DNA from 2 places in the Streptomyces sp. NPDC005803 genome. Region 1 is predicted to be linked to the other one. Evidence: riboswitches for the same ligand, from Rfam matches in the RefSeq annotation. Region 1 holds a riboswitch; the other holds the start of a gene.
The links. Region 1 has a riboswitch for thiamine pyrophosphate ahead of ABZ454_RS30005 (thiamine ABC transporter substrate-binding protein). Riboswitches for the same ligand answer to the same signal wherever they lie in the genome.
Positions count from the first base shown of each region.

Region 2: it holds a riboswitch for thiamine pyrophosphate, as region 1 does, so the genes downstream of both, thiO (glycine oxidase ThiO) here and ABZ454_RS30005 (thiamine ABC transporter substrate-binding protein) in region 1, are expected to answer to the same signal.

Region 1 covers NZ_JBEXXO010000025.1:94,846-102,318, forward strand. Annotated here, with positions in the region: gene ABZ454_RS30000 (iron ABC transporter permease) at 1-1,095, opposite strand, end outside; gene ABZ454_RS30005 (thiamine ABC transporter substrate-binding protein) at 1,182-2,285, opposite strand; TPP riboswitch at 2,366-2,481, opposite strand; gene rlmN (23S rRNA (adenine(2503)-C(2))-methyltransferase RlmN) at 2,523-3,629, opposite strand; gene ABZ454_RS30015 (hypothetical protein) at 3,778-4,305, shown strand; gene ABZ454_RS30020 (phosphatidate cytidylyltransferase) at 4,374-5,459, opposite strand; gene frr (ribosome recycling factor) at 5,459-6,016, opposite strand; gene pyrH (UMP kinase) at 6,185-6,961, opposite strand; gene tsf (translation elongation factor Ts) at 7,120-7,473, opposite strand, start outside.
Region 2 covers NZ_JBEXXO010000004.1:295,667-303,139, forward strand. Annotated here, with positions in the region: gene ABZ454_RS08520 (NAD(P)/FAD-dependent oxidoreductase) at 1-364, shown strand, start outside; gene ABZ454_RS08525 (hypothetical protein) at 449-1,342, opposite strand; gene metF (methylenetetrahydrofolate reductase [NAD(P)H]) at 1,393-2,310, opposite strand; gene thiE (thiamine phosphate synthase) at 2,433-3,086, opposite strand; gene ABZ454_RS08540 (Rv2175c family DNA-binding protein) at 3,185-3,550, opposite strand; gene ABZ454_RS08545 (FAD-dependent oxidoreductase) at 3,621-4,868, opposite strand; TPP riboswitch at 5,006-5,118, shown strand; gene thiO (glycine oxidase ThiO) at 5,116-6,297, shown strand; gene thiS (sulfur carrier protein ThiS) at 6,294-6,536, shown strand; gene ABZ454_RS08560 (thiazole synthase) at 6,540-7,334, shown strand.

The sequences.
Region 1 (7,473 bases):
GAGCCGGCCCGCCTTCCGGGTGAGGGCGACCGCGGCCAGTCCGCCGACGACCAGCGCGATGAGGGTGGCGACCAGCGCGTAGCGCAGTGAGTTGCCGATCGCCTCGATGGGCGCGACCAGGAACGTTCCGCTGTTCGTCTCCGCCGAGGCCAGTGCGCGGTAGTAGGCGAGGCCATGGCCGCCGGACACGTCGAGCGACCGCTCCACCAGCACGGCGAGCGGCAGCACGATCAGCAGCAGCACGGTCAGCAGCACCCCGCCGAGCAGCGCCCACTGCCCCGCACCGCGCGGCCTGCGGGCCGTCTGCGCCGGATCGACGAGTTTCAGCGCGGTTTCCCTGCGCCGCACGGTCCAGGCGTGCACGGCGAGGACGGCGCCGACCGCGACGAACTGCACCAGCGTCAGCACGGCGGCCGTGGGCAGGTCGAGCAGTTGCGCGGTCTGCCGGTAGATCTCCACCTCCAAGGTGGAGAAGCCGGGACCGCCGAGGATCTGGACGACGCCGAACGAGGTGAAGGTAAAGAGGAAGACCATCAGGGCGGCGGCGGCGACGGCGGGGCCGAGCGCGGGCAGGGTGACGCGCCGGAAGGCGGCGAACCGACCCGCGCCGAGCACCCGCGCGGCCTCTTCCTGCCGTGGGTCGAGCTGCGACCAGAGCCCGCCGACGGTGCGTACGACGACCGCGTAGTTGAAGAAGACGTGGGCCAGCAGGATCGCCCACACCGTGGTGTCCAGCCGTACGCCCCACAGCTCGTCGAGGAAGCCGCCACGGCCCAGCAGCGCGAGGAACGCGGTCCCGACGACGACGGTCGGCAGCACGAACGGCACGGTCACGACCGCCCGCAGCAACTGCTTGCCGGGGAAGTCGAACCGGGCGAAGACATACGCGCCGGGCAGCGCGATCAGCAGGGTCAGCGCGGTCGAGGCGAGGGCCTGCCAGAGCGTGAACCAGAGAACGTCCCCGATGTCCGGCCGGCTCAGCACCTCGCCGAACCGCCCGAACTGCCACACCCCGCCGGCCTTCAGCCCGCGTCCGACGATGGCGGCGACGGGATAGGCGAAGAACAGCGCGAAGAACGCGACGGGGACGGCCATCAGGCCGAGCCGCACCGCGCCCCCGCGCAGCGACCGGGCGCGCGATCCCTTCCCGCGCGCGCCCGGTCCGCGTACGGGGGTCTTCGTTACTTCACTACGAGCGAGGACCATGACTGGACCCACTGCTCACGGTTCTTGGCGATCTCGTCCGGGGCGACGGTCGTCGGCTTGTCGACCGTGGCTCCGAACTTCGTGAAGAGGTCCGGCACCTTCGCTCCCTTGGCGACCGGGCTGACGAACATGTTGAGCGGCATGTCCTCCTGGAACTTCTTGCTGATCAGGAAGTCGAGCAGAGCCTTGCCGCCCGCCTCGTTCTTCGCTCCGTCGAGCAGTCCGGCGAACTCGATCTGGCGGAAGCACGTCCCGGTGGCGACGCCGGTCGGGGCGGTCTTCGGCTGCGGGTCCGCGTACAGCACCTCGACGGGCGGGCTGGAGGCGTAACTGACGACGAGCGGCCGGTCGGCCTTGGCCTTCTTGCCGCCCGCGGAGCCGGAGAACTCCTCGTTGTACGCCTGCTCCCAGCCGTCGACGACCTTGACGCCGTTGTCCTTCAGCTTCTTCCAGTAGTCCTGGTAGCCGTCCTGGCCGTAGGTGGCGACGGTACCGAGGAGGAAGCCGAGGCCGGGCGAGGAGGTCGCCGCGTTCTCGGTGACGAGGAGGTTCTTGTACGCGGGCTTCGCGAGGTCCTCGAAGGACCGCGGCGGAGCGAGCTTCTTGTCGGCGAAGTACTTCTTGTCGTAGTTGACGCAGATGTCGCCGGTGTCGATCGGGGTGACCCGGTGCTTGCCGGCGTCCAGCTGGACGTCGGCGGCGACCTGGTCGAGGCCCTTCGCCTCGTACGGCGTGAACAGGCCGTTGTCGAGGGCGCGGGAGAGCAGGGTGTTGTCGACGCCGAAGAACACGTCGCCGCGGGGCGAGCCCTTGGTCAGGATCTCCTGGTTGAGCGCGGCGCCCGCGTCCCCGCTCTTCAGCACCTTGACGGTGTAGCCGGTCTCCCGGGTGAACTCCTTCAGTACGTCCTTGGACGCGTTGAAGGAGTCGTGGCTGACGAGGGTGACGGTCTTGGAACCGGTGCCCGAGGCGTCACCGCTGCCGGCAGCCGAGTCGTCGGAACTCCCGCAGCCGGCCAGCGCGGTCGCGCCGAGTGCGGCGGCGACGGCCGTCACCGCGAGCTTCTTGGTGGTGCTCATGTGATTCCTCCTGGGGGGACCAGGAAGAGACGCGGCCCTGCCCGCACCGGTGGAAACCGGAAGCGGGCAGGGCGCAACAGCTTGAGTATGGTCCGAACTTCCTACCCGGAATGACCCGGGCGAGGTTCAGAGGGTCTGCGGCCAGCCGGTACCGGTGCCGCACTCTCAGCGCTGTGGCGCTCCCCTGTCGGAATATGAAGTTGCTTTCGGGCCCAGGCTACACGGCCGGTTCCGGCCTCAGCGCTCGGATGCCGCCAGCTGCCCGCAGGCCCCGTCGATCTCCTGGCCACGGGTGTCCCGGACGGTCACCGGCACTCCGTGGGCGGCGATCGCCTCGACGAACGCCTTCTCGTCCTCGGGCCGCGAGGCGGTCCACTTGGAGCCGGGCGTCGGGTTCAGCGGGATCAGGTTGACGTGCACCCGCTTGCCCTTGAGCAGCCGGCCGAGCCGGTCGCCCCGCCACGCCTGGTCGTTGATGTCGCGGATCAGCGCGTACTCGATGGAGATGCGGCGGCCGGACTTCTCCGCGTACTCCCACGCGGCGTCCAGCACCTCGCGCACCTTCCACCGGGTGTTCACCGGCACGAGCGTGTCACGCAGTTCGTCGTCCGGGGCGTGCAGGGAGACGGCGAGACGGCACTTGAAGCCCTCGTCGGCGAAGCGGAGCATCGCGGGGACGAGGCCGACGGTGGAGACGGTGATCCCGCGCTGCGAGAGTCCGAGGCCGTCCGGCTCGGGGTCGGTCAGCCGGCGGATCGCGCCGACCACGCGGTTGTAGTTGGCGAGCGGCTCCCCCATGCCCATGAAGACGATGTTGGACAGCCGCGCCGGACCGCCCGGGACCTCGCCGTCGCGCAGCGCCCGCATGCCGTCGACGATCTGGTGGACGATCTCGGCGGTGGACAGGTTGCGGTCGAGACCGGCCTGGCCGGTGGCGCAGAACGGGCAGTTCATGCCGCAGCCCGCCTGTGACGAGATGCACATCGTGACGCGCTCGGGGTAGCGCATCAGGACGGACTCGACCAGCGTCCCGTCGTGCAGTTTCCACAGCGTCTTGCGGGTGGTGTCGTCGTCGCAGCTGATGTGCCGGACCACGGACATCAGGTCGGGGAACATCGCCTCGGCGAGCTTGTCCCGCGATCCGGCCGGGATGTTGGTCCACTCCGCCGGGTCGTGCGCGTACCGCGCGAAGTAGTGCTGCGAAAGCTGCTGGGCGCGGAACGGCTTCTCGCCGATCGCGGCGACGGCTTCCTTGCGCTCGGCGGGCGTGAGGTCGGCGAGGTGCCGCGGCGGCTTCTTGGCTCCGCGGGGCGCGACGAAAGTGAGTTCTCCGGGCTTAGGCATGGTTCTTCCAGTGTCGCAGACGTGCGGCGGTACCCGTTTCGTCGCCCGGCAGGCGCCTGGCGGGCAGGCGGGGCCCGGTGAACCGGGCCGAACGGGGTATCCGGGACATGACAGGAATACCCCGCCGCCGTCGCAGGAGGTAGGTGCCATGCACACCGTCAAGCACTGGTTCAGTGACAGCCTGATCGCACAGGGACTGGTGGTCCTGGTGCTGGGCGTGGGCCTCAGTGCCCTGTTGCGCCGGGACGAGCATCCGGGCTTATGGGTGATCCACGGCCTCTTCTACACCGTCGTGGTCATCGGGGCCCTGGCTTACCAGCGGCACAGGACCAGCCGCGCGACCGGCGCCGGTCCCCGCGCGATCGCCGGCCTCAACCGCCGGATCCGTCACCGTGAGGTGCCGCGGGATCCCGAGGAGCGGGCCGTGATGCGCCGGCTGGTGGACGAACAGCTGGGGAAGATGGAACGCGGAGGCCGGTGGCTGCCGTACTGGCTGGGCTTCATGGGGCTGCTCGCGGTCGGCCTGCTCGTCCTCGGGGCCACCCATGGCTCGGTGGTCTTCCCGCTGGTCTTCGCGGTCGGTGTGGTCGCGTTCTGCTTCTGGATCCTGTGGATGCGCCGCCGGGCGCTGGAGCTCCACCACCACATGCGTGCGGCATTGCGGGACGGTGCCTGACGTCACATGGTTGAGGGCCCACCGACCGCGGTCGGTGGGCCCTCAACCATGTGACGTGTGCGCGGCGCTCAGCCGGAGCCGACGAAGATCACCATCAGCAGCCAGACCACCGGCGCGGTCGGCAGCAGCGAGTCCAGCCGGTCCATGATCCCGCCGTGTCCGGGGAGGAGCGTGCCCATGTCCTTGATCCCGAGATCGCGCTTGATCATGGACTCGCCCAGGTCGCCGAGGGTGGCGCTGGCGGCGACCGCGAGGCCGAGCAGCAGTCCCTGCCACCACGAGCCGCCGTCGATCAGGAACTGCATGCACAGCGCGCCGCCCACCATCGCGAAGGCCACGGCTCCGAACAGCCCCTCGCGGGTCTTGCCGGGGCTGATGCGCGGTGCGAGCTTGTGCTTGCCGAACCGCCAGCCGACGGCGTACGCGCCCGTGTCGCTGACCACGGTCAGCAACAGGAAGGTCAGGACCCGCTGCGGCCCGTCGTCGGCGGTCAGCAGCATGGCGACGAACGTCGCCAGGAACGGCACGTAGAACGCGGCGAAGACTCCGGCCGTGACGTCCTTGAGATACCCCTCCGGCGGCTCGGTCATCCGCCAGACGAGCACCGCCAGGGCGGTCAGCGCCATGGCGATCCACGCGCCCTCGGCGCCCCGCGCGTACCCGGCCACGACCATGGCCGCGCCGCCGATCGCGAGCGGCACGAGGGGCGCCCTGATGCCCTTGCGCTCCTCCAGCCGCGAGGTGAGCTCCCACAGGCCCACGACGACGGCGACCACGATCACGCCGACGAAGACGGCCTTGACGACGAAGAGCGAGGCGACGACGACGGCACCGAGCCCGACGCCGACCCCTATGGCGGATCCCAGATCACGGCCCGCACGCTTCTTCTGCGGGGGTGGCGGCGCGGTGGACATGGGCTCCTGCGGCTTCTCGTCGCGGAACAGGGGGCCGCCGCTCAGGCGCCCGGCCCCCTGGTCCCGGTCATCACGGTCGTCAGCGTCTCTACCTGCGTCGGGAACGTCCGGCACGATGGGCATGGGCCGAGTCTGCTGGGCGTCATGCACATCGTAGGCCGGACCCGCCGTAGCGGCCCGCATCTCGGGCGCAGCCCGGTGGCCTGCGCCCTGCGGGGCGCCCCAGGAAGAGTCGTTCATCAGACTTCGAGCAGCTCGGCTTCCTTGTGCTTCAGCAGCTCGTCCACCTGCGCGACGTACTTCGCGGTGGTGTCGTCGAGCTCCTTCTCGGCGCGGCGCACCTCGTCCTCGCCGGACTCCTTGTCCTTGACCAGCTTGTCGAGCGTCTCCTTGGCCTTGCGGCGGACGGCCCGGATCGAGATCTTGGAGTCCTCGGCCTTGGTCTTCGCGACCTTGATGTAGTCGCGACGGCGCTCTTCGGTGAGGTCCGGGAAGGTCACCCGGATGATATTGCCGTCGTTGCTCGGGTTGACGCCGAGGTCCGAGTCGCGGATGGCCTGCTCGATGTTGCGCAGCGCGCTCTTGTCGAACGGCGTCACGACGGCCATGCGGGGCTCGGGCACCGAGAACGAGGCCAGCTGGTTGATCGGGGTCAGTGCGCCGTAGTAGTCGGCGACGATCTTGTTGAACATCGCCGGGTGCGCACGGCCGGTCCGGATCGCGGCGAAGTCCTCTTTCGCGACGACGACGGCCTTCTCCATCTTCTCCTCGGCCTCGAGGAGGGTTTCTTCGATCACCACGTGCTCCTGCGTGTCTTGAGTGGGCCCGGCGTGCTCGGGCCCGGCGGGTCCTGCGTCGCGTCCTCACCTGCACGGTGTCCGACCGGCAGGCCGTTGTCCATCTTTCGGGGCCGTCCTGTGGGACCCCGGGAGTTCACCGGTCCTCCGGCGAAGGCTCCCCGGTCGTCAGGCCCGGGTGCTCCGGTCACTCACGAGCGTGCCGATCTTCTCACTCTTGACGGCGCGGGCGATATTGCCCGCGGTGGTCAGCTCGAAGACGAGGATCGGCAGCTGGTTGTCACGGCAGAGCGTGATGGCGGTGGCGTCGGCGACCTTGAGATCGCGGGCGAGCACCTCGCTGTACTCCAGCGCGTCGAACTTCACCGCGCCGGGGTTGGTCCTCGGGTCGGAGTCGTAGACCCCGTCCACGCCGTTCTTCCCCATCAGCAGCGCCTCGGCGTCGATCTCCAGGGCGCGCTGTGCCGCGGTGGTGTCGGTGGAGAAGTACGGCATGCCCATGCCGGCGCCGAAGATGACGACGCGCCCCTTCTCCAGGTGCCGTACGGCGCGCAGCGGAATGTACGGCTCCGCGACCTGGCCCATGGTGATGGCCGTCTGGACCCGGGAGTCGATGCCCTCCTTCTCCAGGAAGTCCTGGAGCGCGAGGCAGTTCATGACGGTGCCGAGCATGCCCATGTAGTCGGACCGGGCCCGGTCCATGCCGCGCTGCTGGAGCTCGGCACCGCGGAAGAAGTTGCCGCCGCCGATGACGATCGCGATCTCCGCGCCGTCGCGGACGACTGCCGCGATCTCGCGGGCGATGGCGTGCACGACGTCGGGGTCGACACCGAGACCCCCGCCGCCGGCGAACGCCTCGCCGGACAGCTTCAGCATGAAGCGTCCGCGCACCTTGCCGTCGTCGCGCTTGTGGTCACCTGTTGCGGCGTCCGCGCCCTTGTTCATGGAGATTCTCCTCGTGCACATACGAAGAAGGCCATTGCCGGTGGGTCTGATGTCCCTCAGCGGCAATGGCCTCCTCGTCAGATCTGCGGTCGTACGGCGGTGTGCGGCCGTCGACTGCACCAGACCCTATCGGGGTCCACCGTTTTTCGCGGACGGACTCAGATGCCGACCTTGATGCGCGTGAAGCGCTTCAGGGTGACACCGGCCTCGTCCAGGACCTTCTGGACGGACTTCTTGTTGTCCAGCGCGTACGGCTGGCCGAGGAGGGTGGCCTCCTTGAAGAAGCCGTTGACGCGTCCCTCGACGATCTTCGGGAGCGCGGCCTCGGGCTTGCCCTCGGCGCGCGTGGTCTCCTCGGCGACGCGGCGCTCGGCCTCGACGACCTCGGCCGGGACGTCCTCGCGGGACAGGTACTTCGGCGCGAAGGCGGCGATGTGCTGGGCGATGCCCTTCGCCAGGTCGGCGTCGGCCTTGTCCAGCTCGACCATGACACCGATCTGCGGCGGCAGGTC
Region 2 (7,473 bases), on a different contig from region 1:
GGTCGCCCCGCACGGCCCGGTGGACTGGACGGACGAGGCGCTGCGGGCGCGCTACGCGGACACGTTGATCGACACCGCGGGCGCGGCCGTGCCGGATCTGCGGGACCGGGTGCTCCGCATGGAGGTGCGGACACCCGCGGAGACCGCGGCCGAGACGGGTGCGCCGGGCGGCGCGGTCCCCCCGCCCGCGCTGGCGGGCGCCGGGGGCGGGTACCTGCACGCGGGCAATCGCACCCGGCTGCCGGGGCTGTTCCTGGCGGGCGGCTGGTCGCATCCGGGCGGCGGTCCCGCGCACGCGGGAATGTCCGGGGCGCTGGTCGCGGGGCTCATCCTCGAGGGGGACGGATTCCGCGGGTCGCGGTGAAGGGGCGCGGCCCGGAGGCCGCGGCACCCGCCCCCGGGCGGCAGGGCCTGCCGGCCCGGCGGAGAGATCCGGCGCGCTCCCGGCTCAGTAGCGGTACTGCTCGTTGTAGCCCGTGTCGTAGCCGTTCGCGTACGGCGCCGGCTGGGCGGGCTGCTCCGGCGGCGCCGGCGGGTACTGCTCGCCCTCGCGCTGCTGCGGCACCCAGACACCGCCGGGCGGGGTGTCGGACGCGTACCCCTGGGGCTGGGCGTAGGGGTCGCCGGACTGCCGGCCGCCGTAGCCGTCGTAGCTCCCCTCGTTCCCGTACGCGCCGTACTGCGGGGTGCTCGTGGTGGTGCCGATGTACGGGTCGGAGTACGCGGCGTACTGCTGCTGGTCCGTTCCGTAGTCGTACTGACCGGCTCCCGTGTACGCGTCCTGGCCGCCGTACGTGTCCTGACCCTGCGCGGGGTAGCCGGTGTACGGGTCGTACGCGGCGTACTGCGGCTGCCCTTGGGGCTGCTGGGGTTCCTGCTGCTGGTCCTGGCGGGGGAAGCCGGTGTAGACGCCGTACTGCCCGGTGTCGTCCGGCATCGGCTCCGGGGCGTAGACGGCGGCCGCCTCGGCCTGGGGTGCGGTCTCCGGCTGCGGCGGTGTCCCGGGGCCGGGCTCCATCTCCAGGTCCGAGACCTGCAGCGTGGCCTCGCGCTCGGCGCCGCCGCGGCGGCGCCGGCTCACCCCGGGGCTGCCCCCTATGGCCCAGCCGGTCGAGAAGCCGCGGCGGAAGGAGAGCGTGACGTAGGTCTGGCCCGTCGCGAACGCTATCGCGCCGACGGCGATGACGAACACGGACGGTACGAGGACACCGATGACGACACCGACGAAGCCGGTGAAGGCGAGCAGACGCCAGCGCAGGCGCGCCTTGTACTGCAGCAGCACCTCGCCGAGCAGCCACAGCGCGACGATGCCGAACGCGATGTAGAGGACCGTCCAGCCCATGCCCGCCCCCTTCTACGGCCACCGCCCCGGGTCGCGGCGGGTACGGCCGGTCACGACTGCTTGTGCAGTCCGAGATTTTCGTAGATTTCGAGCGTCGCCGTCGAGTTGTTCAGCGTGATGAAGTGCAGCCCGGGGACACCCTCGGAGAGCAGCTTCGCGCAGAACCGCGTTGCGAAGTCGATGCCAATGGAGCGTACAGCGGCGGGATCGTCCTTGGCGGCGAGGATGCGTTCTTTCAGGTCCTCGGGCAGGGTCGCGTTGCTGAGCTGCGCGAATCTCTCCAATTGCCGAACGCTGGTGAGGGGCATGACCTCGGGAATGACCGGGGTTTCGCAACCCGCGGCGACCACCCGGTCACGCATGTGGAGATAACTCTCCGGGTCGAAGAACATCTGCGTGATCGCGTAGTCCGCACCGGCGCGGCACTTGTCCACGAAGTGCCGGATGTCGGTGTCCCAGTCGGCCGAGCGCGGATGCCGTTCGGGGAAGGCCGCGACGCCGACACAGAAGTCACCGGATTCCTTGATCAGCCGGACGAGGTCCGCCGCGTACCGCACGCCCTGCGGGTGCTCCACCCACGGGCCCATCGGGTCGCCCGGCGGGTCTCCGCGCACGGCGAGGATGTTCCGGATTCCGGCGTCCGCGTACTGGCCCACCATGTTGCGCAGTTCGGCGACGGAATGGTCGACCGCCGTGAGGTGCGCGACGGGGGTGAGCGTGGACTCCGCGGCGATGTCCTGGGTCGCCTTCACCGTCCCGGCCCGGGTGGATCCACCGGCTCCGTACGTCACGGAGACGAAACTCGGTCGCACCGCCTCGACCCGGCGGAGCGCGTTCCAGAGGTTCCGCTCGCCCTTCTCGGTCTTGGGCGCCCAGAACTCGAAGGAGTACGAGGTCTTGCCGGTCGCGAGCATCTCACGCACGGTGCGCGCGTGATCTGTCCTGGTGGAGGGTGTGCCAAGGGCCATACCGGCAGGTTAACCAGGGCGCGGCGGGCTCCCAACCGAACTGGGGCAATTTGGCTTGATTGCCCGAAGTTTGTCCACGCTTCGGACACTCCTGTCCCGAAAGCGGCCCTCGGTCCCGGCGGTCACACGCCGGCGCGGTCCCGGATCCTTCCGGCCAGCCCGGCGGCGGCGGCGGCCGGATCGGACGCCTCGGTGACGGCCCGCACGACGACGATCCGGCGCGCCCCGGCGTCCAGCACCTCGTCGAGGTTGGCCGCGTCGATGCCGCCGATGGCGAACCACGGACGGGCGGGAGCGAGCGAGGCGGTGTAGCGCACGAGGTCCAGGCCGGGGGCGTGGCGGCCCGGCTTGGTCGGGGTGGGCCAGCAGGGGCCGGTGCAGAAGTAGTCCACGCCGGGCTCGGCGACGGCCGCGTCGACCTCGGACTCGGCGTGGGTGGAGCGCCCGACGAGGACGTCCCCGCCGAGGATCGCGCGGGCGGCCGGGACCGGCAGATCGCCCTGGCCCAGGTGCAGCACGTCGGAGCCGATGGCGTGGGCGACGTCGGCCCGGTCGTTGACCGCGAGGAGCTTGCCGTGGCGCTTGCAGGCGTCGGCGAAGAGCGCGAGGTGTTCGAGTTCCTCGGCCGCCTCCATGCCCTTGTCCCGCAGCTGGATGATGTCCACGCCGCTGGAGAGCACGGCGTCGAGGAAGGCGGGAAGGTCGCCCTGGCGCCGGCGCGCGTCCGTGCACAGGTAGAGCCGGGCGTCGGACAGCAGCGCGCGAGGCGTGGACATGGTGCGGTTCCCCCCGGGGACGACGATGACGGTGGTTCGGTGTGGTGCCGCGCGGGATGCGGGCCGCGTCGGGCGGCCCGCATCCCCTGTGCGGCGTCTCAGACGGCGAGCGCCTGGGCGCGGCGCTTCACCTCCGTGCCACGGTTCTCACTCAGCGCCTGCGCGGGCGTGCCCGGCAGGGTCGGGTCGGGGGTGAAGAGCCATTCCAGCATCTCCGCGTCGGAGTAGCCGTCGTCCCTCAGGAGCGTCAGGGTCCCCGAAAGGCCCTTGACCACCTTGGTGCCGTCGATGAAGGCGGCAGGCACCTGGAGCGCCCGGTTCTCACCACGTCGTACGGCGATGAGCTGGCCCTCCTTGACCAGCTGGCGCACGCGCGTCACCTCGACATCGAGCATTTCCGCGATGTCGGGCAGGTAGAGCCAGGCGGGGACGAGAGCATCGATCTTTGCGTCAATCTCGGTCACGGGGACAAGCGTGCCATCCCGGACCGACAGCCGGTACCCGGGCCCGGCCGTACGGGGGCCGGTCAGGCGGTCAGAGCGTGGCCGATTTGAGGGGCACGGAGGGGTCGGCGACCCGGTCGGGGGCGAGTCGCGCCCCCGATTCGACGAGCCTGCGGCCCTGCGCCAGATCGCGCGGACGGCCGACCGCCAGTACGGCGACGAGCGCGCCGGCCCGCAGCCAGCACACCGTCCACGACGGCTCGGCCGGATCACCGCGCCACACCAGGGTGTCGGCCGCCGTGTGGTGGCCCGCGTACTGGACGAAGCGGCCGAACTGCTCGGACCAGAAGTAGGGCACGGGGTCGTAGACCGGGGGCTGCCCGGCGCCTTCGGGGGCGGTGACGGCGGCGGCGACGGTCCGGGGCCCCTGGAGGGCGTTGTCCCAGTGGTGGACGAGCAGCCGCTCGCCGTACCGGGCCGAGGGGAAGGAGGCGCAGTCCCCGACCGCGTACACATCGGGGAGCGAGGTGCGCAGCGACGCGTCGGCGGTCACCGATCCGTCCGGGCCGAGCGCGATCCCCGATCCGGCCAGCCAGCCGGTGGCGGGGCGGGCGCCGATGCCGACGACGACCGCGCCGGCCGGGACCGTGCGGCCGTCCGCCAGGACGACCCGGCCGGGCTCGACGGTGGCGACCCGCGCGCCGGTGAGGAGTGCGGCGCCGCTCTCGGCGTACCAGCCGGCCATGGGGGCCGCCACCTCGGCGGGCAGGGCGCCGGCCAGGGGGCGGTCCGCGGCCTCGACGACGGTGACCGCGCAGCCGGCCGCGCGGGCCGCGGTGGCGAATTCGGCGCCGATCCAGCCCGCCCCGACGACCACGACGTCGTGCTGCCGTTCGAGGACCGGCCGCAGCCGGGCCGCGTCGTCCAGCGTGCGCAGGAGGTGGACCCCCGAGACGCCCTCGGAGCCGGGCAGCGCCAGGGGCTCGGCGCCGGTGGCGAGGACCAGCACGTCGTAGGGGACGGGACCGTCCGGGGTGTCCAGTGCGTGCTCGGCCGCGCGCAGGGCGGTCACGTCGAGGCCGAGCCGCAGGGTGACGTCCAGCGCCTCGAAGTCGATGTCGAAGGCCGAGTCCTCGGCCTTGCCGAGGAGGACCGCCTTCGACAGCGGCGGCCGGTCGTAGGGCTGGTGCGGTTCGGCGCCGATCAGCGTGACGGGGCCGGCGAAGCCCTGTTCGCGCAGGGCCACGGCGGTCTGCACGCCCGCCACGCCCGCTCCGACGATCACGACGCGGCGGCTCTGCCGCGACTCTGTCTGCTGTTGTCCGGTCTGCTCGTCCACCCGTCCACCATAAGCACCTGACGAATCGTCAGGAATCGGTGCCGCCTTCCGGCCACCGGATCGCCGCGCCCTTGCCCGGGCGCACCCCACCGACGGCTCCCTTGCCCGCGCCCGGTGACGGAGGTCTAGGGTGGTGCCCACACACTCGCGGGAGCCCGGACGCACCGGGCTGAGAGGGAGGCTGGGCGGCCTCCGACCGTACGAACCTGATCCGGGTCATGCCGGCGAAGGGAGGGGCTGGACGCCCATGCGTAAGCACCGTGCGAACGGGTCCGACGTCCTCGTCATCGGGGGCGGCGTCATCGGCCTGGTGACCGCGTGGCGGGCCGCGCAGCGTGGTCTGGCCACCGCGGTCGTCGACCCCGCGCCGGGCGGCGGCGCCGCCCAGGTCGCGGCCGGGATGCTCGCCGCCGTCACCGAACTCCACTACGGCGAGGAGACGCTGCTCGGTCTCAACGTCGCCTCCGCCGCGCGTTATCCGGCGTTCGCCGCCGAACTGGAGGCGGCGAGCGGGCAGGACATCGGCTTCCGGGCCTGCGGCACCCTGGCCGTCGCGCTCGACGCCGACGACCGTGCCCATCTGCGCGAACTCCACGCCCTGCAGCGCCGCTCGGGGCTGGAGTCGGAGTGGCTCACCGGCCGTGAGTGCCGCCGCCTGGAGCCGATGCTCGCCCCGGGCGTACGCGGCGGGCTGCGGGTCGACGGCGACCACCAGGTCGATCCGCGACGGCTGGCCGCCGCGCTGGTGACGGCCTGCGAACGGGCCGGGGTCGTCTTCCACCGCCAACGGGCCGAGCGGCTCGCGGTCACCGGTGACCGGGCCGCCGGAGCCGTACTGGCCGACGGTACGCAGCCCGCGGCCGACCAGGTCGTGCTCGCGGCGGGCAGCCTCAGCGGCCGGCTGGCGGGGGTGCCGGAGCACGTCCTGCCCCCGGTCCGCCCGGTGAAGGGCCAGGTCCTCCGGCTGACCGTGCCCACCGCGTACGCCCCCTTCCTCTCCCGCACCGTGCGGGCCGTGGTCCGGGGCAGCCACGTCTATCTCGTACCGCGCGAGAACGGCGAGCTGGTCATCGGCGCCACCAGCGAGGAGATGGGCTGGGACACCACCGTCACGGCCGGCGGGGTGTACGAGCTGCTGCGCGACGCTCACGAGCTGGTGCCGGGCATCACCGAGCTGCCGCTCACCGAGACCCGCGCCGGTCTGCGCCCCGCCTCCCCCGACAACGCCCCGCTGCTCGGCCGCACCGCGCTGCCCGGTCTCCACCTCGCCACCGGCCACCACCGCAACGGGGTGCTCCTCACCCCCGTCACCGGGGACGTCATGGCACAGCTGCTGGCCGGCGGCGGGCTGCCCGAGGTGGCCCGCCCCTTCTCCCCCGGCCGGTTCTCGCCCGCCGCCGCCCCCGTACGTCAGGAACAGCCCGCATGACCGAGCCCGCCTCCACCTCCGCCTCCACCCCCGCCTCCATGACCGTCTCCGTGAACGGTGAGGCCGTCTCCCTCACGCCGGGGACCACTCTGGACGCCCTGGTCGCCTCGCTGACCGGCGCTTCCTCGGGCGTCGCGGCCGCCCTGAACGAGACCGTCGTGCCGCGCGGCCGGTGGGGCGCGGCCGCGCTCGCCGACGGCGACCGGGTCGAGGTCCTCACCGCGGTCCAGGGAGGCTGAACCATGTCCGACGACCTCTTCTCCCTCGGCGGCACGGTCCTCGACTCCCGGCTGATCATGGGGACGGGCGGGGCGCCCAGTCTGGACGTGCTGGAGCGTTCCCTGGCCGCGTCCGGCACCGAGCTGACCACGGTGGCGATGCGGCGCCTCGACCCGACCGTGCAGGGCTCCGTGCTCTCCGTACTGGAGCGGCTCTCCATCCGCGTGCTGCCGAACACGGCGGGCTGCTTCACGGCGGGCGAGGCCGTGCTCACCGCCCGGCTCGCCCGCGAGGCGCTCGGCACCGACTGGGTCAAGCTGGAGGTGGTGGCGGACGAGCGCACGCTGCTGCCCGACCCGATCGAGCTGCTGGACGCCGCGGAGACCCTGGTGGACGACGGTTTCACCGTCCTGCCGTACACGAACGACGACCCGGTGCTGGCCCGGAAGCTGGAGGACGTGGGGTGTGCGGCGATCATGCCGCTCGGCTCCCCCATCGGCTCGGGCCTGGGCATCCGCAACCCGCACAACTTCCAGCTGATCGCCGAGCAGGCGCGGGTGCCCGTGATCCTGGACGCGGGCGCGGGCACCGCGTCGGACGCCGCGCTGGCCATGGAGCTGGGGTGCGCGGCCGTGATGCTGGCGTCGGCGGTCACCCGCGCCCAGGAACCCGAGCTGATGGCCGCCGCGATGCGCCACGCGGTGGAGGGCGGGCGGCTCGCGTACCGCGCGGGGCGGATCCCCCGCCGCCACTTCGCCGAGGCCTCGTCGCCGGCCGAGGGGCGGGCGGTACTGGATCCGGAGCGCCCGGCGTTCTGACCCGCGGGCCGGGGCGGGGCGATCGTTGCCGTGCCACGGAGCGGTCGACGTCCTGAGCCCCCGGCCAGGGCGGGGCGATCGCCACCCGCGTCCTGAGCCCGCCGGCCGGGGCGGTGCGTGAGGCGGATCTCATCGCCGT